Regions from separate parts of the Faecalicatena fissicatena genome, predicted to be linked through region 1. Evidence: predicted binding sites of a transcription regulator. Region 1 holds the regulator's gene; each other region holds the start of a gene.
The links. Region 1 encodes Rex, which represses fermentation and respiration genes when NADH is low (regulators of the CRP and FNR family bind a similar motif). Its sites were predicted from a motif close to ATTGTTAANTANTTAACAAT; they were not measured.
Positions count from the first base shown of each region.

Region 1 (4,213 bases):
CGTCCCGGGCCATCTCCTCCGTGTAGCAGGTCATGCGGATCTCCTGCCGGATCATCTCGTCTCTTTGCTCCGGGAAGGTGCACCCCAGCACAAGGATGGGCTTTTGTATCCCCTTCTTCCTGAGCAGCGCCGCCTCGTCGGGCGTGGCGGCCGCGTAGCCCCAGATGTAGTCCTTCTCCTCCATAACGTACTTCGCGATCTGGGCCGCCCCGTGGCCGTAGCCGTCCATCTTGATGACGCCGATCATCTTCGTGTCAGAAGGGAGTCTCCTTCTCATCATCTCCAGATTGTACTCGATCGCATCCAGGTCGATCCTGGCACAGATCCTGGTGTATTTCTTCATGCTCTATTCCTCCAGTCTTTTCAATACCGTCCCTACCGCGTCTGCCAGATCTCTTGCCAGCACACTGTATATGCCCTTCTCCTCCCGGGCCGCGTCCCCCGCAAGCCCGTGCAGGTATACGCCCAGAACCGCGCTGTCAAAGCAGGACATCCCCTGGGCCAGGAGCCCTGTGATGACTCCCGCCAGCACATCGCCGCTTCCGGCCTTTGCCATCGCCGCGTTGCCGGACAGGTTCACAAAGGGGTGCTCCCCCTGCCTGCACACGCAGGTCCTGGCGTCCTTCAGCACACAGGTGACACGGTACTCTCCCGTGAACTGGGCCAGCACATCCAATCGGTTCCTCTTCAGCTCCTCCACCGGCCTTCTTGTGACTCTTGACATTTCCTTCATGTGGGGCGTGAATACGAAATTTTCGTGGGGCAGCTTTCCCAGATAGCGGGTGTGCTCCGCCAGCAGGTTCAGGCCGTCCGCATCCACCACGCAGGGAACCTGCACGTTCTCCAGCGTAGTCTGCAGGATGCGCCTTGCCTTGTCACTTGTGCCAAGTCCGGACCCGATGCTGACTACGTCCGCCCAGCTAAGGAGCCTTAGGAGCTCCCGCTCGTCAAAGAAGTCATAGCAGCGGATGATGGCCTCCGGCAGCAAGGTCTGCAGGATGGTCCGGTTGTCCTCCGGTGTGTAGATCTGCACAAGCCCCGCCCCTGTCCTGTAGGCTGCCAGGGCTGCCAGATAAGCGGCCCCCGCCATGCCCTGGCTCCCGGCTATGATAAGGGCTTTCCCGTAATCCCCCTTGTGGGAGTCGGGCCGTCTCCTGGGAAGCATGCTCCCCGCGTCCTTCTCCTCCAGGGCGTAGGCCACCTTGCTGTCTCCCTCCAGGCCCGAGGTATCGACACCGATATCCCTCACGACCAACTCCCCGGCGTAATCCCGGCCGGGATCCAGGGTACATCCCAGCTTGGCGCACTGGAAGGTCACTGTCAGATCCGCCTTAAAAGCGCTCGTGGCCACTTCCCCGTTGGTGGTGGAGACGCCGGAGGGAACATCCACCGCGATCTTCACGCCTCCGGACCGGTTCATAGCCTGGATACAGGCGAGATAGCTCCCCTCCACCCGGCGGCTTAAGCCGGCTCCGAAAATGGCGTCTATCAGTATACTATATTCTCCTTCTTCGAAAGAGTTTCCCAGGACGCCTCCGGCCTCCTTGAAAAGCTCGATCTGCCTCTTTGTCTCCTCTGTGCAGTGGTCCGGATTTCCCACCATCACCGCAGTCACTCCGGCCCCCTTCTCAAGCAGCAGCCTTGCGATGGCAAAGCCGTCTCCCCCGTTGTTGCCGGAGCCGCACACCACGCACACGCAGGACAGGTCAAAGCCTCTGTCCATGACCGTCTCCACAAACGTGCGGGCCGCACGCTCCATCAGGATCAGCGACGGGATCTTTTTCTCCCGTATGGTATAGCTGTCCGCCGCCTTCATCTGTCTTCCGTCTGGCAGAAATAGCATAAAATCACCCTCCCTTTCCCTGCGCCACAGGCAGGTTCGTTTTTGAAGCCGCCGTCCCGCTGCGCTCAGACAGGTCCACGGCAACGCAAAAGACGTGTAAAGAAGGCCTGTCTCACACACGCCGGCTTTACACGTCTCAAAGTCCTGTTACTTCTCTGATTTTTTCTGTTCCTCTTTGTAACGGCTGATATTGTAGGACAGCCGCATCAGGCTCTCTGACAGGTGGACATTTTCAACGATCACATCATCCGGAAGATTCAGATCCGTATGTGCGAAGTTCCATATCGCCTTCACTCCGTACGACACCAACTGGTTGGCAACCTCAATCGCCTTTGCCTTCGGGATCGTCAGAATACCGATCTCTATGTCATTGTTCTTAACAAAGTCCTCCAGCTCGTCCATCATATGGATGGGCACGCCCCGGATCGTCATCCCCTTCAGTGTGGGATTGACATCAAAGATACCCTTGAGCACAAATCCCCGTTTTTCAAACGCCGCGTAGTTCGCCAGCGCATGTCCCAGATTACCGGCCCCGATGATGACCATGTCATGATCCTCCTCCAGGCCAAGTATCTTTCCTATCTCTGTGTAGAGATATTTTACATTATATCCATACCCCTGCTGGCCAAAGCCGCCGAAGTTGTTCAGATCCTGCCGTATCTGGGATGCTGTCACATGCATTTTCTTGCTCAGGTCGTTGGAGGAAATGCGCTCCACGCCGTTCTCCAGCAGCTCCCCTAAATAGCGGTAATATCTTGGAAGTCTACGTATGACTGCCTGCGAAATTTCTCTGCCTTCCACTTTATCCACCTTCCATTTCAGTTTCTCAGATTTTATTATATAGAATTGTTACAATAAAGTCAATTTATTGTTCTCAAAAGTTCCTCAAATCAGCGCTGACAGCCTTCTGGAAATTGACACGCCGCAGGTTCCCCGATATAATAGTTAAGGCTTTAAAATGCACGGTTTTTACGCAGGAGGTACACCATGATACTGGCATGTCACAATATAGAAAAATCATTTGGGGAGGAGGTCATCGTGCGCGACGGCTCTTTCCATATAGAAGACCACGAGAAGGCAGCCCTGGTGGGAAGCAATGGGGCCGGGAAATCCACCATCCTCAAGATGATCGTGGGGGAGCTGCCTCTGGACGGCGGCTCAGTCACCCTGGCAAAGGGCCGCACCCTGGGCTATCTGGCCCAGCACCAGGACCTGACAGGGGGAAACACGATCTACGAGGAGGTGAAGACCGCCAAGGCGCAGATCATCGCCATCGAGAGGGAGATCCGGCAGATCGAGGAGGAGCTGCCCTCCCTCCAGGGGGATGCCCTGACAGAGCGGCTGAACACCTATCACCGGCTGACGGAGCAGTTTGAGCGGGAGAACGGCTACGCCTACGAGAGCGAGATCACCGGCGTTCTGAAGGGACTGGGCTTTGGGGAGGAGGATTTCTCCAAGGCTGTGGACACCCTCTCCGGAGGACAGAAGACCCGGGTCTCCCTGGGGAAGCTGCTCCTCACCAGACCGGATGTGCTGCTCCTTGACGAGCCCACCAACCACCTGGACTTAAACTCCATCTCCTGGCTGGAGACCTATCTTCTGAACTACCCCGGGGCTGTGCTCATCGTGTCCCATGACCGGTATTTTCTGAACCGGGTAGTGACAAAGGTGGTCGAGATCGAGCAGGGGAAGCTGACCACCTACATGGGCAACTACTCCGCCTACGCGGAGAAGAAAAAGCAGGTCCGGGAGGCACGCCTGAAGGAGTACATGAACCAGCAGCTGGAGATCCGCCACCAGGAGGCGGTCATCGAGAAGCTCCGCTCCTTCAACCGTGAAAAGTCCATCAAGCGGGCGGAGAGCCGGGAGAAAATGCTGGACAAGATGGAGCGGATCGAGAAGCCGGCGGAGCTGAAGACAGACATCCACCTGACGCTGGAGCCCTCCTGTGTCAGCGGAAACGATGTTCTCTCGGTAGAACACCTGAGCAAAGCCTTCCCGGATCAGACGCTCTTCACTGATGTCAGCTTCGACATCCGCCGGGGCGAGCACGTGGCCGTCATCGGCGACAACGGGACGGGAAAGACCACTCTCCTCAAGATCCTGAACGACGTGCTCCCCGCAGACAGCGGCAGCTTCACCCTGGGGGCCAACGTCCACGTGGGCTACTACGACCAGGAGCACCACGTGCTCCACATGGAGAAGACTGTGTTCGAGGAGATCTCGGACGACTACCCGGATCTGACGGGCACCCAGATCCGCAACATGCTGGCCGCTTTCCTCTTCACGGGGGACGATGTGTTCAAGCGGATCGGAGATTTAAGCGGAGGCGAGCGGGGCCGGGTATCCCTGGCAAAGCTGATGCTCTCA
Region 1 is NZ_JACLYY010000001.1:63,525-67,737, reverse strand. Features, by position in the region: gene alr (alanine racemase) at 1-343, opposite strand, end outside; gene H7U36_RS00315 (bifunctional ADP-dependent NAD(P)H-hydrate dehydratase/NAD(P)H-hydrate epimerase) at 347-1,843, opposite strand; gene H7U36_RS00310 (redox-sensing transcriptional repressor Rex) at 1,991-2,644, opposite strand; gene H7U36_RS00305 (ABC-F family ATP-binding cassette domain-containing protein) at 2,831-4,213, shown strand, end outside.

Region 2 (4,213 bases), on a different contig from region 1:
CGGGGCTGTTCTGTGAGCGGTCAGCTGCACTGCCTTGTATACTCTGTTCGGTTTCATTTTTTTCCGGTTCCTTCAAAAAGATGAGGACCAGGATCAGCGGTATGATCAGGATGCCGTGGACGAGCCAGACATAGGATGCGCTGATGTCGCAGACGGCTCCGGATACAAGCATATAGATGATAGAGCCGGCGGACATGGCTACGGTGGCTTTTCCCAGGACGCCGGGGCGCTCGCTGTCATCAAAAAGCTTCAGGGCAAGAGTGCTCTGCAGCGGAAATCCCAGACCGATGCAGAAACCTACGATGATGCGCAGTATAAGGACTGTGGTAAAATTTGTGATAAAATACGGCAGGACGCCGGCGATGATGGTCCCACCGAGAGAGACTACGGCCATCTGTTTAAATCCTACCTGCTTCCCGAGGACAGCGCCGGCTGCCAGGGATCCCGGGATCATGAAAAGGGATGAGATAGTGGACAGCAGAAGCACAGTGCCGTAGGTTATGTCCGGGTAAAGTTCCGTGGCAATGGAATTCATGGCAGGGCTCATGATGAAAATGACATTTGCGGCAAAATACACTGCCAGAACGCTGATAAAGTTTCCTCTTTTTTGGTTGGTATTGTTCATAATAAAAATTCCTCCTCCGCTCAGACTGACAGGCGGGCTGTTAGATGCGCATGGCCACATCTACTGCTTCGTGAGTGGCTGCGTACACTTTTCCGGCCTTTTTTGCATCCCCGATGACGTATACCTCGTCGGCCAGCTCCTGGAACTCCTGGCCGAAGGGATTGTAGTTTCTTGTGCCCAGAGCCAGGACAACGCTGTCAAAGCCCTTCAGCGTGCGAACGGTCCCGCTTTCCTCTGTCAGATCGCTGTACGTGACACCATCAGTCAGGAATTCCTGAATAGCTGCATTTGTCAGAAGGGTCACATCGTGGTCTTTCAGCTCTCTGAGAAGCATGGGCTTTGCGTAGGGATCCAGGTCTGCTGCAATCTCCGGTTTCATCTCGATGACCGTTACCTCCCGGCCCTGCTCTGCCAGAAAATCAGCCGTTTCCGCTCCGATCAGGCCTCCTCCTGCCACCAGGACTCTGTGCCCGGTGACGGCCTTGCCGAGAAGGACATCGCAGGGGTTCAGCACGCCGGCGCTGTCCAGTCCCTTGATGGGCGGGGTCAGGTTTGTGCTCCCGGTCGCAATGACCAATACATCGGGATGGATTTCTTTTATCTTTTCAGTGGTCAGCTCGGTGCCGGTCATGATGTTGACTCCGTATTTCCTGCACTGCCGGATATTGTAGCCGATCATCTTGGCTATAGGGCTCTTGGAGGGTGGATAGGCGGCCGGCAGAAAAGCGCCTCCAAGGTAATCCTCACGCTCGGCCAGGTCTACCCTGTGGCCTCTGGCTGCCAGGATCCAGGCAGCCATCAGGCCTCCCGGTCCGCCACCTGCGACAAGGACGTGCCTGGCATGCTCGGTCTTATTGGAGATGTAGGACTCTTCCGTGCTGTTGAAGGGATTGACTACGCAGCTTATGGGCTCGTCGGAAAAAAGATGCATGATGCAGCCCTGCCCGCAGCTGATGCAGGGAATGACAGAGTCGTAGTCCCCGGCTTCTACCTTCTCCGGGAAATGGGGGTCAGCTATGGACTGGCGCCCAAAGGCCACCATGTCGGCGCTTCCGTCTCTAATGGCAGCCTCCGCGATCTCCGGATCCGTATACCTTCCAACCGTGATGACCGGGATGCGCACGGAGCTCTTGACCCTGGCTGCGGCCTCTGTCTCATAGCCGGGAGCCAGATAGGTGGAGCCGATACAGTAAGCCAGGCTTCCGTAAGTGGAGATGCTGACATGGATGGCTGCCGCGCCTTCCTCCTCGCACATCTGACAGACAGCTTTTGTCTCCGCTACTTCCCGTCCGCCTGTGATCATCTCAGAGCCGCTGATCCTGACAATGACAGGGAAATCGTCTCCCGCTTTTTTTCGGATATCCCGCAGCACAAGGCGGAGAAAGCGCATCCGGTTGTGGAGGGAGCCTCCGAATTCATCCGTCCTTTTGTTGGCGTGCCCGGACAGGAACTGAGCGATGAGATAGCCGTGGGAGGCGTGGAGCTCCACTGCGTCAAAGCCGGCCTTTTTGCCTCTCGCCGCAGCGTCTCCGAAGGCCTGCACCATCTCGTATACCTCTTCTGTTGTCATCTCCCGGGGCATGGACTGGCAGGAGGGACAGGGAACCTTCGAGGGAGCCAGGACAGGAACGCCGCCGGTGTATTTTTCTTCTGTCTCCCGTCCGCAGTGCCGCAGCTGGACCGCGATCTTTGCCCCTTCTCTGTGAACGGAGCCGGTCAGCCTTTCGTAGCTGGGAATCAGCGAGTCATCCCAGAGTCCGCATTCATTGACCAGGGATCTTCCGTCGTAGCGGACCGCACAGCATTCCAGTATCAAAAGCCCGAAGCCGCCCCTGGCCCTCTCGGTGTAGTAGGAGATCAGTTCATCGCCCGCCTCGCCGCTGTGAAGGGCCAGGTTGGTTCCCATGGCAGGCATGACAAACCGGTTCCTTATTTCCATAGGACCGATTTTTACAGGTGTAAATAATTTCCGCTCTTGCATTTAAATTTCCTCCTTCGGATCTGTTTGTTAAAATTATGGCAAATAAGGAGGGGTTTTACAATTGATAAACAGGGAGCTGTCATCTGTATACAGATACACGGCACTGTTTTATCTGTGGACAGGCAGACGGGGAGTAGATGTCTATATGTAGACAATTTACCTGAAAATGTCAAAAAATAACTGCTTTTTTCGGGGAAATATGCGGTGCGATGTGATAGAATAGTCACAAAAGAAAAAGGAAGCAGAGAACCGGGAAGTGATGTAATATGGCGATCGATATTCACAATATGCTGGCGGAGGCCATGCTGGAGCTGTGCACGGAAAAGCCCCTTGCCTCCATTACAGTCAAGGATCTGCTGAAAAAGACAGGTGTCAGCAGGCAGACCTTCTACAATCGATTTAAAGACAAAAACGACCTGATCCAGTGGATCTATGAACACAAGGTGCTGGGGAATTTCCTGAACAATGACCCCGATTTTACATACTATGAGAACACGCTGAGTTTTTACAGAAACATAGATGCCTACCGGAATTTCCTCAAACAGGCATGCGCCATCCGGGAGCAGAACTGTCTGATGGACTTTATGCTGTGGTTTGTAGTGGACTATGACATTCGGTGGCATACATACCACAATGGCGGGAAGCCCCTGTCGAGGGAGCAGCTTTTTGCTACAAAGTACCATTCTATCGCCTCCATACAGACGGCTGTTGAGTGGATCATGAGCAGCGACCCGGAGCCTCCGGAGGTCATGGCCAGGCGCATTACCCTTATCCGGAAGATCAGTCTCAGCGACACGCTGTTCGGAAAGGACTGTAAGATTTACGATATAGAAGAGTAGAACGATATAGACGAACAGCGCGGATATAAGGAGATAAAAAAGGGAGCCCCCAGGTCGGGAATGTTGTACCGACCTGTGAGTTCCCTTTTTCTATGGTCTGTTTAATGGAAAAACCAGTCTACAGCTTCTCCCCTGTCAGCATCTCGTATGCCTGCAGATATTTGTCAATGGTCTTCTGCACGATGTCGTCCGGCAGAGTCCAGTCGTTGTCCGGGTTGGCCTTCAGCCAGTCGCGGGCAAACTGCTTGTCAAAGGAGGGCTGTCCGTGTCCCGGCTCATACCCCTCTGCGGGCCAGAAGCGGGAGCTGTCCGGTGTCAGCATCTCGTCGCCCAGGACGATGTTGCCTTCCTCGTCCAGGCCGAATTCGAACTTGGTGTCCGCGATGATGATGCCCTTTGACAGTGCGTAGTCAGCGCATTTCTTGTAGAGGGCGATGGTGCAGTCACGGAGACGGGCTGCGTACTCCTCGCCTTTTCCCGGGAAATATTTCTCCAGGTGGGCAACGCTCTGCTCGTAGGAAATGTTCTCGTCGTGGTCGCCGATCTCCGCCTTTGTGGACGGTGTGTAGATGGGCTCAGGCAGCTTGTCGGACTCCTTCAGGCCTTCAGGCAGCTTGATGCCGCACACAGTGCCGTCCTTCTGGTAGCTGGCCCATCCGCTTCCTGTGATGTAGCCCCGGACGATGCATTCGATGGGGAGCATCTCCAGCTTGCGGCACATCATGCTGTTGCCGTCAAATCTGGGCTGCTGGAAGAACTCCGGCATGT
Region 2 is NZ_JACLYY010000011.1:60,716-64,928, reverse strand. Features, by position in the region: gene H7U36_RS11415 (MFS transporter) at 1-625, opposite strand, end outside; gene H7U36_RS11410 (oxidoreductase) at 666-2,606, opposite strand; gene H7U36_RS11405 (TetR family transcriptional regulator) at 2,873-3,445, shown strand; gene H7U36_RS11400 (phosphoribosylaminoimidazolesuccinocarboxamide synthase) at 3,564-4,213, opposite strand, start outside.
Region 2: a site for Rex is predicted at 2,630-2,649, ahead of H7U36_RS11410 (oxidoreductase). Genes of this name have one in related genera too.

Region 3 (4,213 bases), on a different contig from region 1:
GTATCCGGCATGGACGGCCTGATCCAGGTATCAACGGAGGAGAAGACGGATATACTTGTAACAGCCATTGTGGGCATGATCGGCATCCGGCCCACTATGGAGGCCATCCGGGCGGGGAAGGATATCGCCCTGGCCAATAAAGAAACTCTGGTGACAGCGGGGCATCTCATCATGCCTCTGGCAAAGGAGAGAGGCGTGTCCATCCTGCCGGTGGACAGCGAGCACAGCGCGATCTTCCAGTCCCTCCAGGGAGGGCAGGCAGGAGCTCTGAAGAAGATCCTTCTGACCGCCTCCGGCGGGCCCTTCCGGGGGAAAAAACGGGAGGAGCTTAAAAATGTACAGGTGGAGGATGCCCTGAAGCACCCCAACTGGGAGATGGGGAGAAAGATCACGATCGACTCCTCCACTATGGTGAACAAGGGGCTGGAGGTGATCGAGGCAAAGTGGCTCTTTGGCGTGGACGTGGACCAGATCCAGGTTGTGGTACAGCCCCAGAGCGTGGTCCACTCCATGGTGGAGTACGACGACGGAGCCGTCATCGCCCAGCTGGGGACGCCGGATATGAAGCTGCCCATCCAGTACGCCCTCTACTACCCGCAGAGGAGGTATCTGCCGGGGGAGAGGCTGGATTTCTGGAGGATCGGAAAGCTGGACTTTGAGAGGCCGGACACAGAGACCTTCCGGGCCCTGGCCCTGGCCTACCAGGCGGGCCGGACCGGCGGCAGCCTCCCCACTGTGTTTAACGCGGCCAACGAGATGGCTGTGGCGAAATTCCTGGACCGGCAGATCGGCTACCTGGAGATCACGGATCTGATCGGGGAGTGCATGGAGAGGCATGTGAACATTCCCTCCCCCTCCCTGGACGAGATACTGGACACAGAGGCGGGCGTCTATGAGTATATAAACAGCAGACTTGGCAGGAGGTAACATTTGGGTATCATCATTGCAATCTTAATCTTCAGCTTTATCATCTTTTTCCACGAGCTGGGGCATTTTACCCTGGCGAAGCTGAACCATATCGACGTGCAGGAGTTCTCCGTCGGAATGGGGCCGGCTATCTTTACGAAGGAGTACCACGGCACCCTGTACGCGGTGCGCATCCTGCCCATCGGCGGGTACTGCGCCATGGGCGAGGACGAGGAGGCGACGGACTCCCCCGCCAATTTCAACAACAAGTCCGTGTGGGCCAGGATCTCCGTCATAGCGGCAGGGCCTGTGTTCAATTTCATCCTGGCTCTCATCTGCGCCGCCGTCCTTGTGGGAGCGTCGGGCTACGACGAGCCGGTGGCGGGAGAGGTGGAGGCAGACTATCCGGCTGCCCAGGCAGGGCTTGAGGCCGGCGACCGGATCGTGGAGATGAACGGGAAACATATCCATCTCTTCAAGGAGATTCAGGTGTACAACCAGTTTCACCAGGGGGAGGACGTGGAGCTTACCTATGAGAGGGACGGGAAGGAGCACACTGTCACCATCACCCCGAAGCTTGACGAGGAACTTAAGTACTACAGGCTGGGCATCAGCAGCAGCGGCTACACGGCGGCAGGGCCCCTGACGGCTGTCCAGTACGGGGCCTACGAGGTGAAATACTGGATTGACACTACTCTCCTGAGCCTGAAGATGCTTGTGACAGGGCAGATCGGTATTGACCAGCTCTCCGGGCCGGTGGGCATCGTGGACGTGGTGGATGACACCTACCAGGAGGCCAAGAGCTACGGAGCGGCCACGGTGGCTGTCAATATGCTGAATATTGCGATCCTGATCTCCGCCAACCTGGGGGTTATGAACCTTCTGCCCCTGCCCGCCCTGGACGGAGGCCGGCTGGTCTTTCTCATTATTGAGGCGGTACGGCGCAAGCGGATCCCGCCGGAGAAGGAAGGGTATGTCCATTTTGCCGGGATCGTGCTTCTGATGGCGTTGATGGTGGTAGTCATGTTTAACGACATACAGAGGGTGTTCTTTTAGAATATGCTTCCAAAAACGGAGAGCAGCTCTTTGCTTTGAAAAGCAGAGGGCTGTTTTTTTTGCTTTTTCCGACAAAGACTGCCATTGCCAAATTTTTAACAGAAATACGAAAAACAGTTGAATTAAGATGAGAAAAAATATATAATATAATAGGCAGAAAATTTGGTTGACTTTTTGCAATTATCAATAATCTGCATGAGAAAACCTGATTTAAATAATAATGAAAATGGAGGGCTAGGTTATGAGCAACATGGCAACAGAAAATGCAGCAAGCCGGAGAATTACTTCTCTTCTTGATGCAGGCAGCTTTGTTGAAATCGGCGGCGGCGTGACTGCCAGAGCAACTGATTTTAACATGCAGGAAACAAAAACTCCGGGAGACGGCGTCATTACCGGATACGGGCTGATCGACGGCAATCTTGTCTACGTCTACAGCCAGGATGCATCCGTACTGGGTGGATCCATGGGTGAGATGCACGCGAAGAAGATCGTGTCTGTCTACGACATGGCGATGAAGATGGGAGCGCCCGTGATCGGGCTTGTGGACTGCGCGGGAATCCGTCTGCAGGAGGCCACAGACGCGCTGGACGCGTTTGGACAGCTTTATCTGAAGCAGACGATGGCTTCTGGCGTTGTTCCCCAGATCACGGCAGTCTTCGGAAGCTGTGGCGGCGGACTGGCCGCTCTTGCCGCACTGACAGACTTTACATTTATGGAGGAGAAAAATGCGAAGCTGTTCGTGAATTCTCCCAACGCAATCCCGGGCAACACAGCCCAGAAGTGCGACACAGCCTCCCCGAAATTCCAGAGTGAGTCTGCGGGACTTGTAGACAAAGTGGGGACAGAGGAGGAGATCCTCTCCGATATCCGCTCACTGGTCTGCATGCTGCCCTGCAATAACGAGGAGGATGCATCCTACGACGAGTGTACAGATGACCTGAACCGTCTGTGCGCGGATATTGAGAACGCGGCGGAGGATACAGCCATTGCCCTGGCCCAGATCTCAGACAACGGCGTAGTCTTCGAGGTGAAGAAGGATTACGCGAAGGATATGGTTACAGCCTTTATCCGTCTCAATGGCATGACAGTGGGAGCTGTGGCAAACCGCTCCAAGGTCTACAACGAGGACGCAGAGGTAGTGGCGGAATTTGACGGATCCCTGTCCACAGCGGGAGCCCGCAAGGCATCTCAGTTCGTGAAGTTCTGTGACGCCTTCAACATTCCGGTCCTGACGCTGACCAATGTGACAGGCTTTGACGCCTCCAAGTGCGCAGAGAGAAACCTGGCCCGTGAGACAGCCAAGCTGATCTACGCCTTTGCCGACGCTACTGTCCCGAAGGTGAACGTGATCATTGGAAAAGCCTACGGAAGCGCCTATGTGGCCATGAACAGCAAATCCATCGGCGCGGATATAGTCTACGCATGGCCGAACGCCGAGATCGGTATGATGGACGCAAATCTGGCGGCAAAGATCATGTACCCGGATGCAGACAGGGCAGCGCAGACGGAGAAGGCGGCTGACTACCGCACACTCCAGTCCAGCCCGGCTTCCGCGGCAGGACGCGGGTATGTGGACGCTGTCATCAGCCCGGCAGAGACGCGCAAATATATTATCGGAGCATTTGAGATGCTCTTTACAAAGAGAGAGGATCGTCCTGCAAAGAAACATGGAACAGTTTAGTGAGGTGAGACGAATTGAAGAAGAAAATTAGCTTATTATTATGCACACTTACAGTTGTGTTTGCCCTGGCCGGGTGCAGCGGCAAAGACTCTGGAGTGGAGTATGACCAGGCCACCATCGAGGAGGCCACCGAGTTCCTCATCAGCTACTGCTCCACCGCGGACGACACGACGATCGAGCAGTGGAACAGCCTCTCTGACGAGCAGCTGGATATCCAGATGGCGCAGTCAGGCTATCCCTTCACAGGGGACAGCTTCCTTAGCTCTATGGACGCCTGGCAGGCAGGTGTGGATGAGTGCGGAGCCTATGAGGGACACGGCGATTTCACATACGACGCCTCCCAGACACAGCTCTCTGTGACAACCACAGCCCAGTTCGCGGACAGGGAGGCCAACCTTGAGGTCATCTATAAGGCGGATGTGCGGGGCAACCTGCATCTGGACAGCCTTACAGTCAGCGGGATCTATTCCATGGGCGAGGTCCTGAGCAAGGCGGGATTGAACACGCTGCTCGGCATGGGAACCGTGTTCTGTGTACTGATTATTATCTGCGTGATCATCTCCCTGCTGA
Region 3 is NZ_JACLYY010000004.1:121,030-125,242, forward strand. Features, by position in the region: gene H7U36_RS05560 (1-deoxy-D-xylulose-5-phosphate reductoisomerase) at 1-927, shown strand, start outside; gene rseP (RIP metalloprotease RseP) at 931-1,962, shown strand; gene H7U36_RS05570 (acyl-CoA carboxylase subunit beta) at 2,204-3,643, shown strand; gene H7U36_RS05575 (OadG family transporter subunit) at 3,658-4,213, shown strand, end outside.
Region 3: a site for Rex is predicted at 2,046-2,065, ahead of H7U36_RS05570 (acyl-CoA carboxylase subunit beta). Genes of this name have one in related genera too.